Hahella chejuensis KCTC 2396: one gene and its partners. The protein of the gene in region 1 interacts with the protein of each later gene in a pairwise test. Links are inferred from orthologs where the notes say so. Each region holds a gene or a part of one and is shown in the gene's direction. Other genes may lie near its edges.

Region 1 (8,306 bases):
GGCAAGTCGCTGGGATCAGCGCGCGCTGATCTGGCTGCTCACTACGTTTATCGAACCCTTGGCGGAGTTCTTCCGCCGCAATGGCGTGCAGTTGGCGGCGTCGATCCTGTTGTTTATTTTTCTGTTCAAAATCGGCGAGGCCTTTCTCGGCAAGATGTCGGTGGTTTTTTATAAAGAAGTCGGCTTCACGGACGAAGAGATTGGCATCTATTCCAAGGCGGTTACCTGGTGGGTGACCATTGTCTTCTCAATATTGGGCAGTCTGGTCAACATTCGCTATGGCTTATATCGAGGCCTGATGATCGGCGGTATCGCCATGGCCGCCTCCAACCTGATGTTCGCAGCGCTGGCGATGGTGGGGCCGAGCGTGCCCATGCTGGTGTCGGCGGTGGTGGTGGACGGCTTTACCTCCGCCTGGTCCACCGTCGCCTTTGTGGCGTTTTTGTCCGTCATGTGCAACCGCGCCTTCACGGCGGCGCAGTATGCGCTGATGGCGTCCCTCGGGACCTTGGGACGGACCTTGCTCGCGTCATACAGCGGTGCATTGGTGGATAGTCTCGATGGCGACTGGGTGATGTTTTTTATCATCACCACGCTGATGATTACGCCGAGCCTGATCTTTCTGACCTTCTTGAGAGTGCGTCTGGAAGCGGTTTTGAAATAAAGGGGAGGGCGGCCGGCTCAGGTCAGGGCGCCCACTGAAAGCGCTTAAGGGCAATACGCCCGTTGTGAACTTCGATGCCTTCATGCGTCAATACGCTTTGCTGGCGGAAAAAAGCCTTCGATTTCGGTGGAAAAGAGATTTTCCCCTGACTGTTGATGACTCTGTGCCAGGGAATGCTGGAGCCCTCCGGAAGTTGCTTCATGGCGTACCCCACATAGCGGGACAGGCCTGGCAATCCCGCCAGAATGGCGACTTGTCCGTAGGTCGCCACTTTTCCAGGAGGAATCTGGCTGACAACGAACCAGATAGCTTGCAGTTTTTCCTGTTGACTGAGTTCAGACATAATCGCGACGCTGATTGTTCAGTGGAACTGTTAGCGAAAAGAAGCGGAGTTCTGCTTCACGGTGAGGTGAATAAGCAAGGGGCCGAAGCCCCTTTTTTGCTAGATACGCAGCGCCCCGTCCACTTCGATGACGCGACCGGAAAGGTAGTCGTTTTCCAGGATGAAGCATACGGTTTGCGCTATCTCATTAGGCTGACCCATACGGCGCAAAGGAATCTGCTTGGTCATCATCTCCAACGCTTCAGGCTTCATGGAGCCGGTCATTTCGGTTTCGATAAAGCCGGGCGCAATCGCCATACAACGAATGCCGAAGCGCGCCAGCTCCTTCGCCCAGCTTACGCTCATGCCCACGACGCCGGCTTTGGCGGCGGAGTAGTTGGTCTGGCCGATATTACCGGCGCGGGAAATACTGGAAATATTGATGATGCAGCCCTTGCGGCCGCTTTCCAGCATCTTGGCGGCGGCTTCGCGACCGCACAGAAAAACGCCAGTCAGGTTGACGTCGATGACGGATTGCCACTGCTCCAGACTCATGCGATGGGTGACCTGTCCGTCTTTGTATTTAATCAACATGCCGTCGCGCAAAATGCCGGCGTTGTTGATCAGGGCGTCGACGCCGCCAAAGTCTTCGGCGATTTTGGAAAAAACGCTCTCAACCTCCGCCTCTTTGGCGACGTTGCACAGGTAGTACCTGGCTTCTGCGCCCAATTCCTCGCACTTGGCGACGCTTTCCTGCAGCTTCTCTTCAGACAGATCAATCAGCGCCAGACGGGCGCCTTTTTCGGCGAGATACAGCGCCATGGCGCGGCCCAGGCCCTGGCCGCCACCGGTAATCACAACCACAGAATCTTTCAATTGCATAACTTGTCCCACTCTCTCGATAGTGAAAAAACAATAATCTTTGTCCGTCGCGTTGAAATAGAAATAAACAACTCCATCTATAGTAACGACAGGTGAAGATACATACGCTTCATAGAGAGGAGCGGACCGCCAGGGGCGGGACTCCTCCACGCTGAATTACCGCTTACTATATTGAATTATATGGTGTTCTAGGGTTTGCGGCTGCGCCGGGAGGCGCTCGTAAAGCCAGTATTATGGCAGTAATTTCGCCGACCACCAAACGGTCCAGGAACCGATTTCCACCTGCATAACACTGGCTGATGTAACGACGGAATCATGCTAAGCAGAATACCTTTTCTTATCCCCATTATTGCGCTCATTGAGATTTATCTGATCATAGAAGTCGGCGGCGCCATTGGCTTCTGGCCTACTGTATCGATTTTTATCGTCACCGGGATTATCGGTGTGACCATGCTGCGACGGCAGGGATTTTCTCTCCTCAGCAGCCTGCAGGCGAAAATGCAGGCGGGTGAGCTGCCGGCGGGAGAAATGCTGGAAGGCGTTGCGCTGTTGATCGGCGGCGCCATGCTGGTGACGCCAGGGTTTTTGACCGATTTCATGGGATTCGTTCTGTTGACGCCGCTGACGCGCAAGTTGCTGATCGGCCGTATTGGCGGGGCGTTGCTGCGTAGTGCGCGAGTAGTAAGAAGCAGTTATAGTCAAACGACCTATTCGGCGACCGCTGAACGGGACGGTCCCTTCCGCGGAGACCCCTCTGGCGGCCCACGCCAAGGCGCTGGCGGGGATAAAGTGATTGAAGGCGAGTACACCCGAGAGGACTCGGAAAAAAATTAAAAAAAATTATAGCCGGGGTGTTGAAATCCTCGCCCCGGGCCCCATTTAAACCTCCACAATTTAAGCACTCGGCGTTCCTGGTCCAACCCGGATGTCCGGCTGCTGTTTAAAACCAAAAAGTCAGCTAGTTAAATGTTCTAACTGGGAGAAAAAACGAAATGAAAATTCGTCCGTTACACGAACGTGTTGTCGTGCGCCGTAAGGAAGAAGAAACCAAAACTGCCGGTGGTATCGTGTTGCCCGGCAATGCGGCAGAAAAGCCTTCACAGGGTGAAGTACTGGCTGTGGGCGAAGGCCGTATTTTGGATAATGGCGATGTCCGTCCGTTGGCGGTCAAAGTCGGTGACAAGGTGGTTTTCGGCCAGTATGCCGGCAGCACCGTTAAGATTGATGGCGAAGAGCTGTTGATCATGAGCGAGAGCGACATCTTCGGCGTTATCGAAGGCTAACCCTCCGAAACTAAAGACTTTTGTCATCAACTAACAAGTAATGGGATTTTGTTATGGCAGCTAAAGACGTTAAATTTGGCGATTCCGCGCGTAAGCGCATGGTGGCGGGCGTTAACACCCTGGCCGACGCAGTTAAAGTCACTTTGGGTCCGAAAGGCCGCAACGTGGTTCTGGACAAGTCCTTCGGCGCGCCTACGGTCACTAAAGACGGTGTGTCCGTAGCTAAAGAAATCGAACTGAAAGACAAGTTCGAAAACATGGGCGCGCAAATGGTGAAGGAAGTTGCTTCCAAAACCAACGATGAAGCGGGTGACGGCACCACCACTGCAACTGTACTGGCTCAGGCGATCCTGAACGAAGGCTTGAAGTCTGTCGCAGCGGGCATGAACCCAATGGACCTGAAGCGCGGCATCGACAAAGCCGTTATCGCTGCGGTCAAAGAAATCAAGAACATCTCCCGTCCTTGCGAAGACTCCAAGTCCATCGCCCAGGTTGGCACTATCTCCGCCAACAGCGACGAGCGCATCGGCAATATCATTGCTGAAGCCATGGAAAAAGTGGGTAAGGAAGGCGTTATCACTGTTGAAGAAGGCAGTGGTCTGGAAGACGAGCTGGACGTGGTTGAAGGTATGCAGTTCGACCGTGGCTACCTGTCCGCCTACTTCGTAAACAACCAGGACAGCATGAGCGCTGAACTGGAAGATCCTTTCATCCTGCTGGTTGACAAGAAGATCTCCAACATCCGCGAAATGCTGCCTGTACTGGAAGCAGTAGCCAAGTCCTCCAAACCTCTGCTGGTGATCTCTGAAGATCTGGAAGGCGAAGCGCTGGCGACTCTGGTTGTTAACAACATGCGCGGCATCGTAAAAGTTGCGGCGGTTAAAGCGCCTGGCTTCGGCGATCGTCGTAAAGAAATGCTGCAGGATATCGCTATCCTGACCGGCGGCACCGTAATCTCTGAAGAAGTAGGCCTGAACCTGGAAGGCGCTACTCTGGATGACCTGGGCACTGCCAAGCGCGTTGTAGTCACCAAAGAAAACACCACTATCATCGATGGCGCTGGCGCTAAGAGCGATATCGAAGCGCGCGTTGCGCAAATCCGTCGTCAAATCGAAGAAACTTCTTCCGATTACGACCGTGAGAAGCTGCAAGAGCGCGTCGCTAAACTGGCTGGCGGCGTAGCCGTTATCAAAGTTGGCGCAGCGACTGAAGTGGAAATGAAAGAGAAGAAAGCCCGCGTTGAAGACGCGCTGCACTCAACTCGCGCTGCGGTTGAAGAGGGCGTTGTGCCTGGTGGTGGCGTCGCACTGGTGCGCGCGCTGCAGGCCGTTTCTGACTTGGCTGGCGACAACGCTGACCAAGACGTGGGCATCAATCTGCTGCGTCGCGCGATGGAAGCGCCTCTGCGTCAGATCGTCGCCAACGCTGGCGGCGAGCCTTCCGTAGTTGTGGACAAAGTCCGTCAGGGCGAAGGCGCGTTCGGTTACAATGCTGGCACTGAAGCATACGGCGACATGCTGGAAATGGGTATTCTGGACCCTGCGAAAGTTACCCGCACCGCACTGCAATCCGCTGCGTCCATTGCTGGTCTGATGATCACTACCGAGTGTATGGTTTCCGACCTGCCTGAAGACGACAAGAAAGGCGGCATGCCAGACATGGGCGGCATGGGAGGAATGGGTGGCATGGGCGGCATGATGTAATCATCCCCCATAACGCACCCGCGGAAAAACCCGGCTTCGGCCGGGTTTTTTTATGGCGCGAAGAGCCTGGAGCGGCTGGAGAGGTCTATTAAGAATGTTTAACCTCAAACTCGTTGCCAATGTTGCAAATATTCTTTAGAAAACACTGCTATGCTTTTGTTACCATGTAAAAATTTATAGCCTGTATTTTGAGGCGAAGATAAAAGAATTCTGCTGTTCGCGACAGTTGTCTTAAACCTCCCGGAGGCGGAGCCCGGCCAGCGACAATGGCCGCCGAGGCTTGGCGTAGTAGGGTTTGTCGGTTCAACAATTAGAATGTAGTCCATTGCGCGTATGCATATGTTCAGTGGTTGATTGGGAAGGTTGTAGGCCAAAGAAGTGATAAAAAAAATTGTGGGATTGGTTATTATTGGCGGCCTGACCTATCTGGCGGGGTTGGTGTTGCTCGTGCCCGTGGAGTTTGTTTGGCGTCAGGCCGGCGTTCCCGCCAACCAACTTCCCGTGCGGGTGCAGAAGCTGCAGGGCACGCTTTGGGAAGGCAAAGCTCTGATTTCTCATTCTTGGGCCACTGGCGTGCTGGACTGGGATGTGTATCCATCCGGCCTTCTGCTGATGGGCGATGCTCTGGCGCTGAACTTTCGCGCTAACAAAATCGATATAGACGCCAAAGCCGCTCTGGATGGATTCGATCAGGTCCGGGTGCTTGCTGACGGTTCTCTGGATCTGGCGGCGCTGGCGCCGGCGTTGCGCCGCCATCGTCTGAATCTGAGCGGAGAGCTGAAGATCAGTGGCTTGGATGTGACGCTGGACACCAATACGGGTCTTCCTGTGCGAGCTTCAGGGCGAGCGCAGTGGGCGGGCGGGCCGGTTACCTATCCGATGGGCCGGGAAAATAAGACCGCCACGATGCCTCCGTTGCAGGGGCTGATTAAACAGGAGGGTGAGGAAATTCACCTGGAAGTACTGGATAGCACGGAAAACAAACCCGTTATGAGCGCTCAGGTAACGCGGGACGGCACGGCGAAGATACAAATTCGCAAACGGTTGTTGGACCTGGCGGGCGCGCCCTGGAGTAAACAGGCGAATCCTGACGACATTGTTTTCCGGGTACAGCAACGGATACTTTAACGACCCATGTTGACAGGCCATATTACTAAGATAACCTGGGTGCTCTTGCTCGCCATAGTCGTGACGCTGGCGTGGCAAGCCGCAAGGGTGACCTGGGGCGTTTGGGTGGGAACCCCGGACATTATCGTCATGCCGGTCGGCGGCGTGGCGAATGCAAACAAGAATCAGGCGACGCAGGCTAACTATCCTGCGTGGAATTTATTCGGCAAGGCGGAAGATGCGTCCGCCAAAAAGGCGTTGAGCCAAGTGGACGCGCCAATCACTGCGTTAAGGCTGGATCTGTATGGGGTCGTAGTCGGCGGTGAAGAGGGTGGGTCCGGCGCTATCATTGCGGAAAAGGGAAAATCGGCCGAATATTATCGTATTAATGAAATGCTGCCCGGCGGAGCCAAATTGTCGGCAGTGTTTCCTGATCATGTGCTGATCAGCCGAAATGGCGCCTTGGAGAAGTTGGCGTTTGACGAATCCGTCACCGTTGCGGGCAGCGCTATCGAACAGGTGGCGAGACCCAAAAACAGCGGCGGAATTGACTCTCCCGAAGAGTTCGTCAGCGTCGCTCAGAAAAGACTGGAGGAAGATCCGCGAGGAGCCCTGGCTTCGGTGGGTCTGGCGCCAGTGAGTAGCGGCGATGGAGCGTCCGGCTACCAGTATGATGGCAATAACCCTATGTTGGGCGCCATGAACCTGCAGAAAGGGGATGTGATTCGCTCTGTGAATGGTCATACCCTCGGCAACATCGAGCAGGATAAACAGATGATTCAGCAGCTGTATGAAAGCGGCATGCTGGAGGTGGAAATAGAACGGGATGGGGCGACTTTCACTATCAGTTACCCATTACGCTGAGCCAGTTACCCGCTGCGCTAAGCGACTTCCTCAAAGTAATGAAAATCAAAAAAAGATTGTTGAATGGACATGAAACATTTTAGAGCCTTTACATTTGCCTGGTTGTTGATTGCGGGTTTTTTCTCCGGCGTGGCGGGGGCCGAAGATCAGACATGGAAGGTCAACCTTAAAGACGCCGATATTCGCGCCTTCATTACTCAAATCGCCGACATCACCGGCTACAGCTTTGTCGTCGACCCCAGGGTGAAAGGCAAAGTTACAGTGGTGTCGAACGCCGCCATGGGGCGTGATGAAGTCTACGAAATGTTTCTTTCCGTGTTGAATGTACATGGTTTCGCGGCGATTCCTTCCGAGGGAATCATCAAAATTGTGCAGCAGAACGAGGCCAAGCAGACCGCGGAGAACACCTCGATTTTTAAGACGGTGCCGCAGGAGCAGTTGGTGACCCGGGTCATACAGGTCAAGAACGCCAACGCCCTTGAGCTGGTGCCGATTCTACGTCCGATGGTGGCCAAGTATGGACACCTTGCCGGGGTCGCCGCCGCCAATGGTCTGATTATCAGTGACCACGTCAATAACATCGCCCGTATTGAGCGCATCGTGAGTGAGCTCGACAGCCCTTCCAACTACCAACTCGAAGTCATTCAGCTGAAAGACGCCTGGGTAGGCGACATGGTGAAACTGCTGGAAGAGCTGGCTCCTTCCGAGCTGGGTAAGGGAGCGCCAAAAGGACCCGCCAACAAGTTCAGCGTTGTCGCCGACGAGCGTAGCAACCGTCTGATCCTGAAAGGCGACGAGAACTTCCGCGACAAAATGCGCCTTCTTATCGCCAAGCTGGACCAGCCGGCGGCGGTGAGCGGCACGACCAAAGTTATCAATTTGCGTCACGCTGACGCTGAAGCGCTGGCTGAGCTGTTGAAAGGACTGATGGGCGAGATTGCGCCTGCGAAAGGCGAAGGGGCGGCAGCGGCTCCTGGCGGCGGCAAAGTCAGCATCTATCCTGATGAGGGATTGAACGCGCTGGTAGTGCGCGCAGAACCTTCCATGATGAAAGAAATAGAGGCTATCGTTCAGCAGCTGGACGTGCGTCGTGCGCAAGTATTGATTGAGGCGGCGATTGTCGAGATCAGCGATGGCTTGAGTCGTCAGCTTGGCGTGCAGATGGCGGCGGGAGATCTGACTGGCAAGTCTGGTCCTGCGACCGTCACTAACTTCACTAACGTGGGTATTTCCGCCTCCGCTATATTAGCGGCGATCGCCAGCAACTCTACGCCAAGCATTGGCGGCGATATCGCAGCCGTAGCGATTGGCGAAGCCGAAGGCCGCAAAGGTTGGGGCGCATTAATTCAAGCGCTGGGCACCAGCGGACAGGCGAATCTGCTGTCCACCCCCAGCATTATCACTATGGACAATCTGCAGTCCGAAATTATCGTTGGTCAGAACGTACCATTCCGCACAGGGCAGACTGGCACTGGCACAGA
Region 2 (5,630 bases), 720 kb from region 1 along the record:
TCGTCTTCGTCGACGATACACGTCATGCCAAGGCCTTTCTGTGACATTTGTAAGAGCGACTCACTCAAGGATGCGCCACTTCTGACGACAGGGACTGCATCTCCAGAGTGCATTATGTCGGATATTTTCAGCAATAGCCTGCGACCCAGAGCGCCGCCGGGATGAGAGAATGCGAAGTCTTCCGCTGTAAAACCGCGCGCTTCCAGTAGCGCAATTGCCAGCGCGTCTCCCAACACCAGGCAAACTGTGGTGCTGGATGTAGGGGCGAGCCCAAGCGGGCATGCCTCTGTGGCGACGCTCGCGTCAATATTGGCTTCTGCAATCTGGGAAAGAGTAGAGTCCGGCTTGCCGGTCATGCTGACTAATGGGACTCCCATTCTTTTCAAAAGTGGAAGTATAGTGACAATTTCCGCAGTGTTGCCTGAGTTGGAAATCGCCAATACGACATCGTTGGGAGTCACCATGCCGAGGTCGCCGTGGCTCGCTTCACCAGGGTGGAGGAAAAACGAGGGTGTGCCCGTGGAAGCCAGCGTAGCGGCGATTTTATTGCCTATATGCCCTGACTTGCCCATTCCTGTGACCACCACGCGCCCTTTGCAGTTCAGCATAAGGTCGCAAGCCTTAATAAAAGCGTCGTCTATCCGGCTGCTTAGCGCTTGGACCGCCTGAACTTCCATTTCTATGGTGCGTCTTGCGGCCTTTATGTACTCATGGTCGTGATGGCTCATTAATCTGGCGTTCCTGATGACTTTAACAGTGGCGGATATCCCGTCGCGGTAATGTTTCTTCGCCGCCGTGCTTAAACAATCTTGCGAAGAAATGGCGTTTGGCGAGGCTTGCGTATTATACGACGCTCGAGGGTTGCTGCAACTTGCCGGGAAAGATGTGGGCAGTTAAAACATCTTCTGATATATTCCGCAGCTGTTTAGGCTATTTTTGGCAGCAACGTCTAAGCCGCCGTAAGGTTATGTTTTTAGGATACTTAATGCTTCCAGGAAGGGGGCGTTTACGCAGGCTGGGCGATTAAGGTGATTTTAGATGACGCAAAACCCCTCCAATTACGTGGAAGTCAGGGGGCTTACCTTCGCCAGAGGCGACAGGCTTATCTTCGATAATGTAGACATCGATATACCCAAAGGCAAGGTCACCACGATTATGGGGCCCAGCGGTACGGGTAAGACCACTCTACTCAAATTAATCGGCGGCCAACTGAAACCCGACAAAGGCGACATTTGGGTGAATGGCTTTAATGTGCCGAAGCTGAAGCGCAAAGAGTTATATGAGTTGCGCGAACGTATGGGGATGCTGTTTCAATCCGGCGCCCTCTTTTCGGATCTCACTGTCTTTGAGAACGTCGCATTCCCCTTGCGGATTCATACACAACTTCCAGAAGCGATGATCAGGGATCTGGTATTAATGAAGCTGCACGCAGTGGGACTGCGTGGCGCGCGTGATTTGACGCCAAACGAATTGTCAGGAGGTATGGCTCGCCGCGTGGCTTTGGCGCGCGCTATTTCGATGGACCCGGAAATGGTGATGTATGATGAGCCGTTCACTGGCCAGGACCCAATTGCTATGGGGGTTATTGTCCAGTTGATCCGCTTGCTCAATGATGCTTTGGGGCTGACCAGCGTGGTGGTGTCTCATGATATTCAGGAGTCAATGAGTATCACGGACCATCTGTGCATTGTCGCCGATGGCAAGGTGATGGGGCAGGGCAGTCCACAAGAATTGCGCTCCAGCGGGAATGCCTTCGTCAAGCAGTTCCTCAATGGTTTACCGGACGGGCCGGTGCCTTTCCACTTTCCCGCGACAGACTATGCGGAGGACTTGTTACGAGGAGACCAGGATGCTGGATTTTCTACAAAGGCTTGGTAGAAACGGCCTGCTTTCGCTTGGTGCGCTAGGTCGGGCGGGAATCTTCTTGGTTGGGTCGCTACTGGGCGCTCCACGGATGAAAGGGTTTCCGCTCCTACTCAAGCAGCTTTACTCCGTTGGCGTTCTCTCACTTGTAATTATTGTCGTTAGCGGGCTGTTTATAGGTATGGTGCTTGGTCTACAGGGTTACAATATTCTGGTGGACTACGGTTCAGAGCAGGCCATAGGCCAGATGATCGCCTTAACCCTGGTTCGTGAATTAGGGCCGGTTGTGACTGCGCTGTTATTCGCTGGTCGCGCCGGCTCTGCGCTGACTGCGGAAATCGGGTTAATGAAGGCGACTGAGCAGTTGTCCAGCCTGGAGATGATGGGGGTCGATCCATTGCGGCAGATTATTGCGCCGCGGCTTCTTGCCGGATTTATCGCGATGCCGATGTTGGCCATGATATTTAGCGTGGTGGGCGTCTGGGGCGGTAAAATGGTTGGGGTGGAATGGCTTGGCGTCTATGAAGGGTCCTTTTGGAGCAATATGCAGGCGTCCGTGGACTTTTCCGATGACATTCTTAACGGGATTATCAAAAGTATAGTGTTCGGCGTCGTATGCACGTGGATCGCCGTGTTTCAGGGGTATGATTCTGTCCCGACTTCGGAAGGCATCAGTTCCGCAACCACCAAAACAGTGGTGTACTCGTCGTTAGCTGTATTGGGATTGGATTTTATTTTGACCGCCGTAATGTTTGGAGATTTTTAATATGCGGATTCGTACGCTGGAGATATCTGTAGGGGCGTTCATTGTCGCCGGCATTGGGGCGTTGTTTTTATTGGCGCTCGAAGTGAGCGGGCTGTCTCTGAGCCCGACGCAGGATACCTATAAATTGTATGCGGAATTTACTGATGTGGGCGGGTTAAGAGTGCGGGGTAAAGTGTCCTTGTCCGGCGTCACGATTGGGCGCGTCAACAGCATCTCTTTGGACCCCAAGTCATCCAAGGCTGTCGTGGAGATGGATATTGATGCGGATGTGAACTATCTAAGCGCGGACAGTGTCGCAGTCATCAGCACTGCCGGTCTCCTGGGAGAGAAGTACATTAATGTCTCCATTGGTGGGGACGAGGAAGCCCTGAAGGACGGAGACTTCTTTTATAGCACGCAGGGTGCGCTGAATTTAGAGAAGCTGATAAGCGATTTTGCAACAAGTCAGTAGATCGCTGTATTTCTGAATTCAGAAAGAAGTTGTGAATTTTGGTTAGTACTGGTCAGTCAAAGAAATAGTTAGGCAATTAACATGATGTTAACAGTGAAGAATATTGGGCGCGTGTTCGCAGTCATGGCGATGGCGGCGTTCGCAGTTGCTGCGCAGGCCAACGCGCAGCAAGACGTTTTTGGCGTGGTGCAGGACAGCACCAAAATGCTGGTTTTCAAACTACAGTCAGAAAAGCAGACTTATTACGATAATCCGCAAAAATTCTACGGCGTGATGGAAGATGCGCTTGAAGATGTGGTTGATTTTGAGCGCATCGCCGCGCGAGTGATGGGACGTTATCGCAGAGAAGCGAGTGATGAGCTTAAAGAGAAGTTTGTTGGGGTATTTAAAAAGAGTTTATTTGATGCTTACGGCAAGGCGCTGGTGGAAAGTGGCGAATTTAAAGTCAACGTATTGACGGCAACCATTAATCCACGGGACGAAGGGCGCGCAAGTGTGGATTTGGAAGTGATTTCTGCGTCTGGCAACAAGTATCCGGTTATCTACTCAATGTACAAAAATCGCGACAGTAAATGGTTGCTGGAGAATGTCATCGTTAATGGCGTGAATATCGGGCTTGCTTTCAAGGATCGCTTCGAGCAGCAGGTTAGCGTGCACAATGGCGATATCACCAAAGTCGTAGATGGCTGGTCCAGTCGGATCGAAGAGGATGAACTGACTGGCGAGGCGAAGTAATGTCGGCGAGATTGACCTGCGCTAAGGATGCGCAATCCAAAGAGATGGCGCTCAGTATTTCGGGGATCGTTGATCTCTCTAATGTGGCTGACTTGTTGGCCGAAGGCGAAAAGGCGGTGCAAGCTGCGGATGCGACCTCCCCACTGCGCATTGATGTCTCTCTCGTCGAAAATGCGCAAAGTGTGCTGATATCATTGCTGCTGCGCCTGGTTGCGGCGGCGGAAGCAAAAGGCCTGAATGTCAGCGTTTCGGGTTTGACCGGTAAAATGTTCGATATTGCGCGGGTTAGCGGAGTAGAGACTGTTTTGCCATTGGCGGATGAGGCAGTCTAGCTAAATAAATATCCCTTCAAAAAAACAATTTGCGGCGGTCGCTGCAAATTGTTTCCAATCCATAACTTGGGCCTGGCTCCTGCTTGGGGTAAAATGCTTCGTTTAGTTCAGCTAACGAATAACGAGGAGTGGGCGCATGCAACCCGAAGCATTGCAAGAAATTTTGCAAGAAAAGCTGTCCGACTGTGAAGTCCGTGTGGAAGGCGATGGCTATCATTATCAGGTTGTTGCCGTCGGCGAACGTTTCGCCGGCCTTTCTCCCGTCAAAAAGCAGCAAACGGTGTACAGCTGCATTCATGATCTGATCGCTGATGGCACAGTGCACGCTGTTTCCATCAAAACCTACACTCCCGATGAGTGGGCCGCCGCGAATAAATAATTCGTTTTCCAACCCAGGTAAGTTTAATGGACAAATTATTGATCGGCGGTAGCAAACCGCTTAATGGGGAGATCCGCATCTCCGGTGCGAAAAACTCCGCATTACCAATTCTTGCTGCAACGCTGTTGGCGGATGAACCCGTCACTATCGGCAACCTGCCGCACCTTAATGACATCACCACCATGATTGAGCTGTTGGGCCGCATGGGCGTAGAGCTGATGATCGACGAAAAAATGTGTGTGGAAGTGCACGCCAATACTATCAAGCATCTGACTGCGCCCTATGAGCTGGTGAAGACCATGCGGGCCTCCATTCTGGTGCTGGGACCGATGCTGGCCCACTTTGGCGAGGCGGAAGTCTCTTTGCCCGGCGGTTGCGCTATCGGAAGCAGGCCTGTTGATCTTCATATTCGCGGCCTTGAAGCCATGGGCGCGGATATTTTAGTCGAAGGCGGCTATATCAAAGCGAAAGTCAATGGCCGCTTGAAAGGCGCGCACATCTACATGGATACCGTGACGGTGACCGGCACGGAGAACCTTTTGATGGCGGCGACGCTGGCGGATGGTAAGACAGTGATTGAGAACGCCGCTCGTGAGCCTGAGGTCATTGATCTTGCCGAATGCCTGATTGCAATGGGCGCGGATATACGTGGTCATGGCTCCTCAACTATCGAAATTAACGGTGTGCCGCGTCTGCATGGTTGCCGCTACAACGTACTGCCGGACCGAGTCGAGACCGGGACTTATTTGGTCGCCGCCGCAGCGACCCGTGGCCGAGTCAGAGTGAAAGACACCCGCGAAGACATTTTGGAAGCGGTTCTGTTGAAACTGGATGAAGCTGGCGCACATATCAGCACTGGTCCGGACTGGATTGAGCTGGATATGAAAGGCGCTAGACCGAAAGCGGTGAGCCTGCGCACAGCTCCTTATCCTGCTTTTCCAACTGACATGCAGGCGCAGTTCGTCGCCATGAACACAGTGGCGGAAGGTACGGGCGCTATTGTTGAAACCGTATTTGAAAACCGCTTCATGCACGTGCAGGAGCTGCGCCGCATGGGCGCGAAGATCAAACTGGAAGGCAACACTGCGATTGTGGAAGGTGTAG
Region 3 (5,921 bases), 3.5 Mb from region 1 along the record:
ACCTTGTTGAAACAGAATATTGTTAGCAACCTACATTACCTCTACGAAGAAGAGGCGATGCGGCTGAAAATAAAAGAGCAACACTTTCGCCTGAAAGAAGCCGTACTGGCGAGAGATCCGAACGCCGCGCGAGCCGCGGCTCACGAGCATCTCGCTTATGTGGAAGAAATCGTATTGGAAAAAGGCAAGGCCGATTCCAGAAACATGCGCTCCCTGCGGCGCCTGCAAAATCTGGATGAATAAAAAAATCCTGCCGCGCGACTACTTTTTAAAAGATCCAGATGTGGGTCGATGGGGACTCCGGAACATTTTTTATGGTGCGTTGGCGCTCACAAGGCGTCGGCGCGTCCGGTAACACAATTACAATCAATCTAGCTCTACAGGAGTAACCTCTATGCATGATGATGCCGATCCTATTGAAACCCAGGAGTGGTTGGATTCAATGGAATCCGTCCTGGATGCCGAAGGCGTCGAGCGTGCAACCTACCTGCTGACACGGTTGGCGGAGCGGGCGACGCGCGACGGGACGCAATTGCCTTATTCCATTACGACACCCTATCGCAACACTATTCCGCATACTAAAGAAGCGCGTATGCCTGGCGACCTGTTCATGGAGCGCCGCATTCGTTCATTGGTGCGCTGGAACGCTCTGGCGATGGTGCTGCGTGCGAACAAGAAGCCTGGCGAGTTGGGCGGACACTTGTCCTCGTTCTCTTCCATCGCCACTCTGTACGATGTGGGCTTCAACTATTTCTTCCACGCTGGCGACGACAAGCGCGAAGGCGATTTGATCTACTTCCAGGGTCACACTTCCCCTGGCGTATACGCCCGTTCTTTCCTGGAAGGCCGCTTCTCTGAAGAGCAGATGGACAACTACCGCAGCGAAGTTGACGGTAACGGTCTGTCCTCTTATCCGCACCCATGGCTGATGCCTGATTACTGGCAGTTCCCGACGGTATCTATGGGTCTGGGCCCGATTCAGGCGATCTACCAGGCGCACGTGATGAAGTACCTGCACAGCCGTGAGCTGACCAATATGGAAGGCCGCAAAGTGTGGTGTTTCGTTGGCGACGGCGAGTGCGACGAGCCTGAAACTCTGGGGGCCATCGGTTTGGCCGGCCGTGAAAAGCTGGACAACCTGATCTTCGTCATCAACTGTAACCTGCAGCGCCTGGACGGACCGGTGCGCGGCAACGGCAAGATTATCCAGGAACTGGAAGGCATCTTCCGCGGCGCGGGCTGGAACGTATTGAAAGTCGTCTGGGGACGCCTGTGGGACCCTCTGTTCGAAAAAGACGACCACGGTCTTATGCAGAAGCGTATGGACGAAGCGGTCGACGGCGAAATGCAGAACTTCAAATCCAATGGCGGCGCTTACACTCGTAAGCACTTCTTTGGTAAGTACCCGGAACTGCAGAAAATGGTTGAGAACATGTCCGACGAGGACATTTACAAGCTCAACCGCGGCGGTCACGACCCCTACAAAGTGTATGCCGCCTATCATAATGCGGTGAACCACAAAGGTCAGCCGACTGTTATTCTGGCGCATACCGTGAAGGGTTATGGTTTCGGCGAGCAGGGCGAAGCCCAGAACACCACGCACCAGTTGAAGAAACTGGATATGGAGACAGTTAAGAAATTCCGCGATCGTTTCGGCGTGCCGATCTCCGACGACGAGATCGAGAACCTGCCTTACTACCGTCCGGCGCCGGATTCTCCTGAAGCGCTGTACATGAAGAAAATGCGTGAAAGCCTGGGCGGCTTCCTGCCCAAGCGCCGCAAAGACTGCCAGCCGCTGCAGATTCCAGGGCTGGATGCATTCGACGCAGTATTGAAAGGCAGCGACGGTCGCGAAATCTCCACCACCATGGCGTTTGTGCGCGTGCTCAATGCCTTGGTCAAGGACAAGCAGATCGGCGGTCGCGTTGTTCCGATCGTCCCTGACGAAGCCCGTACCTTCGGTATGGAGGGCATGTTCCGTCAGTTGGGTATTTATACTTCCGAAGGTCAGAAGTATGTGCCGAATGATCGCAATCAGATCATGTACTACAAGGAAGACAAGCAAGGTCAGATCCTTGAGGAAGGCATCAACGAGGCGGGCGCCATGTCCGCGTGGATTGCTGCGGCGACATCCTACAGCACTAACGATTACCCGTTGATCCCGTTCTACATTTACTACTCCATGTTCGGCTTCCAGCGCGTTGGCGACTTGGCCTGGGCGGCTGGCGATATGCGCGCGCGCGGCTTCCTGTTGGGCGGCACCGCTGGCCGCACTACGCTGAACGGGGAAGGTTTGCAGCATCAGGATGGCCACAGCCACATTATTTCAGCGACTATCCCGAACTGCGTTTCCTATGATCCGACTTACGGTTACGAAGTTGCGGTTATCGTTCGCGACGGTCTGCGTCGTATGTATGGCGAAAACGAAAACGTCTACTACTACCTGACGCTGATGAACGAGAACTATGAGCATCCCGCCATGCCCGAAGGCGCCGAAGAAGGCATCCTGAAAGGGATGTACCTGTTCGAAGAAGGCGCGAAAGACGGCAAGGCGCGCGTTCAGTTGCTGGGTTGCGGCGCTATCTTCAACGAAGTGCGCGCAGCGGCGAAACTGCTGAAAGACGATTTCAGCATCGACAGCGACATCTGGTCCGTCACCAGCTTCACCGAGCTGGCTCGCGAAGGCCATCACGTCCGTCGCTGGAACATGCTGCATCCAGAAGAGCCGCGTCGCGAGAGCTACGTGAAGCAGTGTCTGAAAGATCGCGAAGGTCCGGTGATCGCTTCTACCGATTACATGCGTCTGTTCGCCGATCAGGTGCGTCAGTTCATTCCGCAGCAGACCGTACACGTGCTGGGTACAGACGGGTTTGGCCGCAGCGACACTCGCGAGAAGCTGAGACGTCATTTCGAAGTCGACCGTTACTACGTTGCGGTGGCTGCGCTGGATTGTCTGGCTCGCGAAGACAAGATCGAACGTTCTGTGGTGACTGAAGCGATCCGCAAATACGGCATTGATCCTAACAAACCGAACCCAATCTACGCCTGATAGAAGGAGACTGACGTGAGTAATATCGAAGTCAAAGTTCCTGACATCGGCGGAGCATCCGATGTTGAGGTTATTGAGGTCTGCGTGAAGCCCGGCGACGAGGTGAATGCGGAAGATTCACTGATTGTCCTGGAATCCGATAAGGCCACTATGGATATCCCTTCTCCTCAGGCGGGTAAAATCGCCGAGTTGAAGATCAAGGTGGGAGATAAAGTATCCGAAGGCGATCTGATTCTTTTGATGGCGGGCGAAGGCGCTGCGGAAGCATCTGAGCCAGCGCCGGCGCAGGAAGAGAAATCAGCCCCGGCCCCGGCGCAAGAACCCGAGCCGGCTGCGCCTGCGGCGGCTCCAGCCGCATCCGGCGGCGTACAGACGATTCCTGTGCCGGATATCGGCGGCGCCGAAGGCGTAACGGTTATCGAAATTTCCGTGAAGGAAGGCGACACCGTTAAGGTCGACGACTCTATTCTGGTGCTGGAATCAGATAAGGCGACGATGGAAGTGCCATCGCCTTTCGCCGGCGTTATCAAGAAGTTGCTGATCAAAGCCAATGACTCGGTCAGCGAAGGCGACGCCATTGCGGAAATCGAGGTAGAGGGCGCCGCACCTGCGGCGGCTCCGGCTGAGCAAGCCCCTGCGCCTTCCAAGGCGTCTGCGGAGCCAGCTAAAGCGGCTCCAGCTTCAGCGCCCGTCAGTGCGCCGGCGCAGCAAGAGTCCGCTCCAGCGACGTCCGGCAAAGTGCATGCTGGTCCTGCTGTGCGTCGTTTGGCGCGTGAGTTCGGCGTTGACCTGGCCATGGTCAAAGGCTCTGGTCCGAAAGGCCGTATCCTGAAGCAGGACCTGCAGACCTTCGTCAAGAACGGAATGCAGCAGCTTAAGGCTGGCGCTGCTGGCGGCGTAGTCAGCTCTGGCGTTGGCTTGCCGACGGTGAAACTGCCTGACTTCTCGCAATTCGGACAGATTGATCGTCTGCCGATGAGCAAGATCCATCAGGTGACCGCTGATAATATGGCGCGCAACTGGTTGGTGGTTCCTCATGTCACGCAGTTTGACGATGCGGACATCACCGATTTGGAGGACTTCCGCAAGGCGCAGAAGGCGGCTGGGGAGAAGAAAGGCGTCAAGCTGACGCCGCTGCCCTTCCTGCTGAAGGCGTGCGCCTATGCGCTGGAAACTTATCCGCAGTTCAACGTGTCGTTGGATATGGATAAGAAAGAAGTCATTCAGAAGCATTACATCAACATCGGCGTGGCGGTGGACACCCCCGCAGGCCTGGTGGTGCCGGTTATCCGCGACGTCAACAAGAAGAGTCTGTGGGAACTGGCGCAGGAGTGTGCGGATATGGCGGCCAAGGCCAAAGATCGTAAGCTCAAGCCAAACGAAATGCAGGGCGGCTGCTTCACTATCTCCAGCCTGGGCAGTTTGGGCGGCACAGCGTTCACGCCTATCGTGAATACGCCTGAAGTGGCGATTCTGGGCGTGTCCAAAGCGCAGATGAAGCCAGTATATGAGAACGGCGGCTTTGTTCCCCGTTTGATGCTGCCGTTGAGCTTATCCTACGACCACCGCGCCATTAACGGCGCCGACGCTGCGCGTTTCACCTCTTTGCTGGGTGAACTGCTGGGCGACATCCGTAAGTTGTTGCTGTAATCGTTATAACGCCAACTGAGTAAAAAAGGCCGGGATATCCCGGCCTTTCTGCATTCCCCCATTGTCTTTCTACTGCGGGCCTCTTCCCTTTACTTTTCATTGAGCAATCCATCACAGCTTTAAGGTCTGTACGGAATTTCGCTTGTTCTGGCGAAACGGCTTTGCTAGTTTTTTCTGATCGTCGGCTGTGCGCGTCTATATTAAGGTGGACTAGGGCTGGCGTAGCGTTGGGCGTTATCGAACAAGAAGTATAAAATTGCGTCACTTTGCATTGTTGTCGACGAGGCAAGAGTGACTAGGTCGTTTCCCGGGGATAAGACATGGTCAGACGAATCTTTAAGCTAATCACCACAGCGCTTGCTGTCGTACTGCTTTCCACTCAGGCGGCGTTCGCCGTTACTATGACGGAAGTGGCTGAGGCTATTAAAAAGAACGACATGGATAAAGCGTTCGATGGTCTGCAGGTGTTGGCGAACCAAAAGCACCCTGACGCTCAATTCCTGCTGGCGATGATGTACGAGAAAGGTCGCGGTACGGAAGCAAATCTGGAGAAGGCGGCGGAATGGTATAAAGCCGCCGCGGAGCAGGGACACCCCTCAGCGCAGAACAACTTGGCGCAGCTCTATAATCAGGGGCGCGGCGTGCCTCAGGACTATAAAGAGGCGGTAAAGTGGTTCTCCAAAGCCGCTGGCTCCGGCAACGCCACTGCGCAGTACAACCTGGCTTTGCGATACGCCAAAGGCGAGGGCGTGGAGAAAAATTTGAGTAAGGCGTTTGAGCTGTACCGCAGCTCCGCCGAACAGAACAACGTATTCGGCCAGTTTAATCTGGCGTACTCCTACGCCACTGGCGAAGGCACTGATAAAAACATGGTGGAGGCGTTGCGCTGGGCTATGTTGAGCGCTGAGAAGAAGTTTCCCCGCGCCATTCAGTTCGTTTCTTTCCTGGGTTCAAAGATGTCTCAGGAAGAGATCTCCAAAGCAGAAGCGCTCGCCAATGAGTGGCGTAAAGATAAAGGGATTGGCGCTCAGTAAAAATCAGTTCCCGTCGTTAGCGTCAGCGCTGCCAGCGCTTGCCGCATTACCCGAATCGTTGCGCGGCAATGGGTTGGCGTACCATAATCTTGGGTTATTCAAAGGCGTATCAGCAGGTAGCAAGGGATTCTGCAGATCAATGATGGTGCGCTCCTGTAAGCGAGCCTGTGCAATCGCTCCCATATAAA

Evidence for each region.
Region 2: the proteins of groL (region 1) and HCH_RS23865 interact in binary tests that used the Escherichia coli proteins (3 or more experiments, as listed by UniProt). The link is inferred for Hahella chejuensis KCTC 2396 from one-to-one orthologs.
Region 3: the proteins of groL (region 1) and aceE interact in binary tests that used the Escherichia coli proteins (3 or more experiments, as listed by UniProt). The link is inferred for Hahella chejuensis KCTC 2396 from one-to-one orthologs.

Annotation. Positions count from the first base shown.
Region 1 is NC_007645.1:4,733,725-4,742,030, reverse strand. What follows is about bases 2,568-5,529. They hold groL (chaperonin GroEL), read left to right. Parts: upstream 2,568-3,204; coding sequence 3,205-4,854; downstream 4,855-5,529. Other genes in these bases: gspN (type II secretion system protein N), read left to right, coding at 5,233-5,529; groES (co-chaperone GroES), read left to right, coding at 2,861-3,151; HCH_RS20695 (FxsA family protein), read left to right, coding at 2,568-2,702. In the rest of the region: HCH_RS20710 (AmpG family muropeptide MFS transporter), read left to right, coding at 1-664; HCH_RS20705 (MGMT family protein), read right to left, coding at 687-1,007; HCH_RS20700 (SDR family oxidoreductase), read right to left, coding at 1,107-1,868; more of HCH_RS20695, read left to right, coding at 2,184-2,567; more of gspN, read left to right, coding at 5,530-5,982; HCH_RS20675 (type II secretion system protein N), read left to right, coding at 5,989-6,825; type II secretion system secretin GspD, read left to right, coding at 6,889-8,306.
Region 2 is NC_007645.1:5,451,078-5,456,707, reverse strand. Bases 1-2,958 are described here. They hold HCH_RS23865 (ATP-binding cassette domain-containing protein), read left to right. Parts: upstream 1-1,038; coding sequence 1,039-1,878; downstream 1,879-2,958. Other genes in these bases: mlaD (outer membrane lipid asymmetry maintenance protein MlaD), read left to right, coding at 2,631-2,958; mlaE (lipid asymmetry maintenance ABC transporter permease subunit MlaE), read left to right, coding at 1,850-2,629; HCH_RS23870 (KpsF/GutQ family sugar-phosphate isomerase), read right to left, coding at 1-728. Outside these bases: more of mlaD, read left to right, coding at 2,959-3,080; HCH_RS23850 (MlaC/ttg2D family ABC transporter substrate-binding protein), read left to right, coding at 3,162-3,815; HCH_RS23845 (STAS domain-containing protein), read left to right, coding at 3,815-4,147; HCH_RS23840 (BolA family protein), read left to right, coding at 4,284-4,526; murA (UDP-N-acetylglucosamine 1-carboxyvinyltransferase), read left to right, coding at 4,553-5,630. UniProt on the Escherichia coli protein: Part of the ABC transporter complex MlaFEDB, which is involved in a phospholipid transport pathway that maintains lipid asymmetry in the outer membrane by retrograde trafficking of phospholipids from the outer membrane to the inner membrane.
Region 3 is NC_007645.1:1,284,869-1,290,789, forward strand. Bases 1-3,249 are described here. They hold aceE (pyruvate dehydrogenase (acetyl-transferring), homodimeric type), read left to right. Parts: upstream 1-394; coding sequence 395-3,049; downstream 3,050-3,249. Other genes in these bases: pdhR (pyruvate dehydrogenase complex transcriptional repressor PdhR), read left to right, coding at 1-243; aceF (dihydrolipoyllysine-residue acetyltransferase), read left to right, coding at 3,065-3,249. Outside these bases: more of aceF, read left to right, coding at 3,250-4,699; HCH_RS05725 (tetratricopeptide repeat protein), read left to right, coding at 5,020-5,733; HCH_RS05730 (transporter substrate-binding domain-containing protein), read right to left, coding at 5,737-5,921. UniProt on the Escherichia coli protein: Component of the pyruvate dehydrogenase (PDH) complex, that catalyzes the overall conversion of pyruvate to acetyl-CoA and CO(2).